DNA from 2 places in the Virgibacillus ainsalahensis genome. Region 1 is predicted to be linked to the other one. Evidence: a T-box and tRNA genes for the amino acid it is inferred to sense, from the RefSeq annotation. Region 1 holds a T-box; the other holds one or more tRNA genes.
What was found. A T-box is a leader RNA that pairs with one kind of tRNA and senses whether it is charged. The one in region 1 lies ahead of trpS (tryptophan--tRNA ligase), so its partner is inferred to be a tRNA-Trp.
Positions count from the first base shown of each region.

Region 2: it has a tRNA-Trp gene. The T-box ahead of trpS (tryptophan--tRNA ligase) is inferred to sense a tRNA for this amino acid. The anticodon was not compared.

Region 1 covers NZ_AP043943.1:2,404,144-2,407,399, reverse strand. The annotation lists gene ACZ427_RS11765 (YjbA family protein) at 1-482, shown strand, start outside; gene trpS (tryptophan--tRNA ligase) at 516-1,511, opposite strand; T-box leader at 1,566-1,736, opposite strand; gene ACZ427_RS11755 (nuclease-related domain-containing protein) at 2,373-3,256, opposite strand, start outside.
Region 2 covers NZ_AP043943.1:2,686,913-2,690,168, forward strand. The annotation lists gene ACZ427_RS13140 (LysM peptidoglycan-binding domain-containing protein) at 131-1,282, shown strand; tRNA gene ACZ427_RS13145 (tRNA-Leu) at 1,536-1,618, opposite strand; tRNA gene ACZ427_RS13150 (tRNA-Cys) at 1,625-1,698, opposite strand; tRNA gene ACZ427_RS13155 (tRNA-Gly) at 1,714-1,788, opposite strand; tRNA gene ACZ427_RS13160 (tRNA-Gln) at 1,792-1,866, opposite strand; tRNA gene ACZ427_RS13165 (tRNA-His) at 1,877-1,952, opposite strand; tRNA gene ACZ427_RS13170 (tRNA-Trp) at 1,964-2,037, opposite strand; tRNA gene ACZ427_RS13175 (tRNA-Tyr) at 2,061-2,145, opposite strand; tRNA gene ACZ427_RS13180 (tRNA-Phe) at 2,171-2,246, opposite strand; tRNA gene ACZ427_RS13185 (tRNA-Asp) at 2,262-2,338, opposite strand; tRNA gene ACZ427_RS13190 (tRNA-Met) at 2,350-2,426, opposite strand; tRNA gene ACZ427_RS13195 (tRNA-Val) at 2,486-2,561, opposite strand; tRNA gene ACZ427_RS13200 (tRNA-Glu) at 2,643-2,717, opposite strand; tRNA gene ACZ427_RS13205 (tRNA-Ser) at 2,736-2,828, opposite strand; tRNA gene ACZ427_RS13210 (tRNA-Asn) at 2,830-2,904, opposite strand; rRNA gene rrf (5S ribosomal RNA) at 3,046-3,161, opposite strand.

The sequences.
Region 1 (3,256 bases):
TTATGGCATTTGATACAGTCGGCTACCAGATACCTATTCGCAAAAGCAGATTAATACCAAGGCAGGAACAGATTGTATTTGATATGATTAAAAATGCTAAGCCTCAATCTTTTAAATTTGATGGAAGTGAATATGAAAAAGAATATCATATCCTTTCCATGGCACCGGAATTGGTTTTTGGCTTAACGAGAAGAGAGCGGCAATTAAAACATTTGCTTATGATGGGGCTGGATCAGCTGCGCACAACGAACAATCTGGAGGAATTACGGTATTGGCTTACGGAATGGGATCCAAAAAAATATCCTTATATCCGGTTTATGGACGAGGATAAAGTATGGGATGCACTCTTCAGTGGTGTGAAGCAAGGATGGAGCCGGGCACATGAAGACTTATGTGTAAAACTTATAAAAGGCCAGCCATTCCTGGAAAAAATGTATGAAATGGAAAATGGCAATGAACAAAATACATCAAAACTAAAATAATCCAGCGGGGGCGTGGCCCACTGGATTATTTTTTTACTTCTTTTTCTTAACTCTTCCCAACCCCATCGCTTTTTTTGCTTTACGTATGGTTTTATTGGCAGTGAAAGCAGCTTTATCTGCACCTTCATCCAAAATATCATCGAGTTCCACGGAATCAATCAATGCATCGTATTTATCCTGAATTGGTTTTAGAACATCAACGACTGCATTGGCTACATCCTGCTTGAATTCGCCGTACCCCTTGCCTTCATATTTCGCTTCAAGGGATTCCACAGTTTCTCCTGTGCAGCTGGAGTAGATTGTCAGCAAGTTGGAAACACCAGGCTTATTCTCTTTATCATATTTCACAATACCTTCTGAATCGGTTACTGCACTTTTAATTTTCTTCTCGATTTTTTTCGGTTCGTCAAGCATGGAAATGAATCCTTTTACATTCTCATCCGATTTACTCATTTTTTTGGTTGGATCCTGCAGTGACATAATACGGGCGCCCACTTTTGGAATGCGGACCTCCGGAATCGTAAAAATGTCATTAAATTTATTGTTAAAACGTTGTGCAAGATTTCTTGTAAGTTCCAAATGCTGTTTCTGGTCCTCACCAACCGGAACAATATCTGTATTGTATAATAAAATATCTGCAGCCATTAGTGGGGGATATGTTAAAAGACCTGCAGATACAGCTTCCTTTCCGGAAGATTTATCTTTGAATTGGGTCATTCTTTCCAGTTCCCCGATATAGCTGATGGATTGCAGCATCCATCCCAATTGCGCGTGCGCAGGCACTTCTGACTGGATAAACAATGTTGATTTTTCAGGATCTATGCCGGATGCAAGATATAGTGCTGCGAGCCCCCGAATATTATTTCTAAGCTTAAGGCGATCCTGTGGTACTGTGATCGCATGCTCATCTACAATACAAAAATTGCAGTTATGATCTTCCTGAAGCTCCACAAATTGCTGAAGCGCTCCTAAATAGTTCCCTAGTGTTAATGTTCCACTCGGTTGGATACCAGAAAATATTGTCTTCATTCCTATTCACTCCATATCTGAATTTTCCCATTAAAAAAGCCCATTTATCCCCGTAACAGGGACGAATGAACCGCGGTGCCACCCTTATTATCTTACTCGTATGTAAGATCACTTTAAATTAGCTCCAAATTCCAATTCCAATTTACCTTGATGCTTGTTTTCACCAACCACAAGCTCTCTTGAATTCAGCGGGTAATTGTACTACGCCTTTTTCATTGCTAATATATTGAGTTTTTACTATTATATATATCCTTTTGTAGAAATGCAAGGGGAAACACTTCACGAAACAAGCTTTGATTGGTTATGTAGTCCCGAATGCAGGGGAAGAATCCTCGTTCGGTCACTCAATCGTGTGATGAGTGACGGAATGCCGAGGAATAGTCCTTATTCGGTCGCTCAATCGTGTGATGAGTGACGGAACGCAGGGGAAGAACCTTTATTCGGTACCTCAAGAGTGTGTTGAGTGACGGAACGCAGGTGAAGAGTCCTCATTCGGTCACTCAATCGTGTGATGAGTGATGGAATGCCGGGGAAGAACCTTCATTCGGTCTCTCAAGAGTATGATGAGTGACCGAAGGCCGGGGAATAGTCCTCATTCGGTCGCTCAAAAGTGTGATGAGTGACGGAATGCTGAGGAAGAACCTTCATTCGGTAACTCAAACGTATGATGAGTGACTGAATGTAGAGGAAGAATCCTCGTTCGGTAACTCAAAAGTGTGATGAGTGACGGAATGCTGAGGAAGAACCTTCATTCGGTAACTCAAAAGTGTGATGAGTGACGGAATGCCGGGGAAGAATCCTTATTCGGTCACTCATCGGTTTGTTGAAGGACCAAATCACCTTATAAATGGTAAGAATATACTATTCATAGTATGTCCCTTGTTTTTGTCCTTTAGTATTAAAATTTGTTGCCAAAATTCTTCTTATTGGCTTCTTCGACTCTACTATTTGACACCAATTATGAATTACATTGGTGGTAAGTTTCTCATCGGGGAATAAAATCTGAAATTCTTTAACAGTTCTTAATACAGCGGTTGTAACCGTCTCTTTAAATCCACATTCATGGCAAACACATTTTCTTTTCTCAACTGCAACAGAAAACGAACGGCATTCTGAACAAGTAATTCCCTTTTGTATTTGATCATAGTCGTAGGAAGGTGACTGACTGTATGGAGATTGAGTTTTGTGCAAAGCCAGTAACTGATCGGCTAATTTTTTATGTTTTTCTGTTAATTTTAAAGGTGTTGAATTCAAATTTTCTATATAACGATTGATCTGGGTTGGGAAAATAATAGGCTTATCAAGGGGAGCTTGGTATAAAGTGAAGTTGGGATTGATAAATACAACAGATGCATCAATTTGAGGATTGAAGTCAAGGCTGAGAAGTAACTGACGTAGTAAGGATTCGCTTCTACTTAATTGGTGTAGTGGATTAATAACTTCGAATCTAGGTTTCTTGAATAGCTTATCAGATTGATAATAATAATCGCCTTCATAGTTTTTCACTTCATAAAAGTGAATCTTTCCTTGCGCAATAACAAGGGAATCAATTTGGAAAGTAGTGTTATTAACTTCGAGTAACAAATCGTTTAATATCAGGCATTCATATGTTAGTTTTTTTGTAAAATCATCAAATACCCTTTCTCCTTCATAGCCCTTTGATAAATTTAAGTAGTGTTGTTTTTCTTTGCTAGTTAATTCCTTCCGCTTGTTCAATAATTCGAGGATTACTAATTCTTTTGGCT
Region 2 (3,256 bases), 280 kb from region 1:
ACTATCACTCTAGTAGTCAATGAATCCTAACAACAAGAAAAAACGTCAACTGAAATGGTTCATGGGAACATTCCTTGTCCCCATGAACTGTCCGCGCATTTTGTGAATAGGCTAATATTGGAGGTGTGTTATGTTGCCAAATTATACAACAAAATGTTTACCCGGATTAACGATTTACACTGTTAAAGAAGGAGAAAATATCTATCAAATTGTCCAACAGTTTCGGATTCCTCTTCAATCCATTCAAGCAGCAAATCCCATGACTAATTTACAAGAATTATCTACTGGAGATACAATATGCCTTCCAATGCAACAAAATTTCCCAGGCTGTTCCAACGGACAAATATACTTCATCCAGGATGGAGATTCCTACTACCGACTATCCCAATACTTTTTTATACCTTTGGAGCAATTGATGCAAGCCAACCCAAATACAGACCCTAGTAATCTACAAATTGGGCAGGCAATCTGCATACCAACTACATCTTCTTTTTCTTATTGTCCTGATTCAACCCCTTATCAGATTAAGCAGGGGGATAGTTTTTATGAACTTGCTAGTAAATTTAACCTCTCCCTTTCAACCGTTTTACAGGCAAATCCTAATGTGAACCCTAATCAGTTGGTGATTGGGCAAATGGTATGTTTACCAATTCAGTGGAAGCTTTTCTTTGAACAATATCACCATGTAGCTTTTATGTATCCTAACACATGGGAGAGAGTTACGAATTTACCAATAAGATATGAGGGGCGATCGGGTTACTTTGAGGTGTCCAGCATTAGTGCTACCCTACCATCAAATCCAACTGATAGTGCTTCATTAGATGAAGTCTGTCAGAGCCTTGTATCAGAAGGTGATTATGGAGAAAGTCCTACGAAAGAGAGAATCAATGTTGATGGGCAAGCAGCTTGTTTGATCTATCCATCAGAAGGTCAAAAACAAAATAGGGCATCCTTAATTATGAAGTATCCCAAACCTTATGTCATTGGTTCCCTCAAGCACTATCTTGTCATTCATGCAGATACGAGCCATATAAGAGGAATAACTAGCACTGTCAAACTATTAAATGTGGAAAAGGATAGGAACCTGACAACGGAGCAAGCAGAATTTCTAGTTAGAAGGGCTCTGGGATTGATAGGTAATACGAATATATACGTTACCTATGATCGAAATCTCAATAATAAATATTTAATTCACGTATATGAAATTGTCGGCAATCATACAGCAACGAGAGGATGGTACCTAGTCAACCCACATACAGGTGAAATTAGAGAATATGTGTAGGTGAGGAAGTGGGAACAAAATCCATGGTGAGAGGCGCGCCCTGGACCACTTTTTACCGACAAATCCGGCTGCTTTTAAAATGCTTAAGTTCGGACAGAAAGGAATACCATCCTGTTCACTCTGTTGGGTCCCCGCTTATCCTCCTTTGTTCACCTCATAGTCTTAAGTAGCATATAAAAAGAGACAGGAATTTATTCATCCTGTCTCATCTCTTACGATAATATTATAATACTTTATTCGTGTATAATACTGATACCGGTGGCCGGGATCGAACCGGCACTCCCAGAGGGAACATGATTTTGAGTCATGCGCGTCTGCCAATTCCGCCACACCGGCATGTGTTGGAGGCGGTAACCGGATTTGAACCGGTGATAAAGGTTTTGCAGACCTCTGCCTTACCACTTGGCTATACCGCCTTATGAATAATATCATGGAGCGGAAGACGGGATTCGAACCCGCGACCCCCACCTTGGCAAGGTGGTGTTCTACCACTGAACTACTTCCGCAAGTGGCTGGGCTACCAGGATTCGAACCTGGGATACACGGGATCAAAACCCGATGCCTTACCGCTTGGCTATAGCCCAATTATTAATATGGGGCGACCGATGGGGATCGAACCCATGTATGCCGGAGCCACAATCCGGTGCGTTAACCACTTCGCCACGACCGCCATAATAAAAATGGCAGGGGTAGTAGGAATCGAACCCACATCAAAGGTTTTGGAGACCTTCGTTTTACCATTAAACTATACCCCTACGTTATTAATATTTAAATGAAATGGTGGAGGGGGGCAGATTCGAACTGCCGAACCCTGAGGGAGCGGATTTACAGTCCGCCGCGTTTAGCCACTTCGCTACCCCTCCATATTTATTATTTACAAATGAAAAGTGGTGGCTCGGGACGGAATCGAACCGCCGACACAGGGATTTTCAGTCCCTTGCTCTACCGACTGAGCTACCGAGCCGTATATTTTATGTAATGGCGGTCCGGACGGGACTCGAACCCGCGACCTCCTGCGTGACAGGCAGGCATTCTAACCAACTGAACTACCGGACCATTAAAATATTTGGTTGCGGGGGCAGGATTTGAACCTACGACCTCTGGGTTATGAGCCCAACGAGCTACCAGACTGCTCCACCCCGCGGTATGAGATAATAATATTGATTTGTTCCATTCACTTTATAAGCTGTCATCTTAAGAAAATGGTGGAGGATGCAGGGCTCGAACCTGCGACCCCCTGCTTGTAAGGCAGGTGCTCTCCCAGCTGAGCTAATCCTCCGACACATAGGATAGTACGGCTTATGTATTATGACTCCTTGTTACAAACTAACATGGATTCAAAATTGTAAATTATAAAAGTTGGTGACCCGTACGGGATTCGAACCCGTGTTACCGCCGTGAAAGGGCGGTGTCTTAACCACTTGACCAACGGGCCAATATAATATATGAATAGTGGCGGAGAGCGAGGGATTCGAACCCTCGAGGCCGCGATAACGGCCTACACGATTTCCAATCGTGCTCCTTCGGCCAACTCGGACAGCTCTCCATGGCTCCACAGGCAGGATTCGAACCTGCGACCGATCGGTTAACAGCCGATAGCTCTACCACTGAGCTACTGTGGAATAATCCAAATCAGAATAGCATGCAAATGAACCAATTAAAGCTTGTCTTATTGCAATTATTCAGAGCAGCTTCATTCACCGTATAATTTCATCAACATTTTTTTAAACTGCTAACAATCACGGTGTATGGAAATTTGGTTTGCCTGGCGGCGTCCTACTCTTGCAGGGACAATGTCCCAACTACCATCGGCGCTGGAGAGCTTAACTTCTGTGTTCGGCATGGGAACAGGTGTGACCTCTCCGCTCTTGCTACCAGACATTCCTCAAAACAAGGACAAGATATATTATATGCATTTTTAAATAAAAATGCAAGGGTTTTTTTGATTTATACCCTAAAAACTAAATAAGAGTT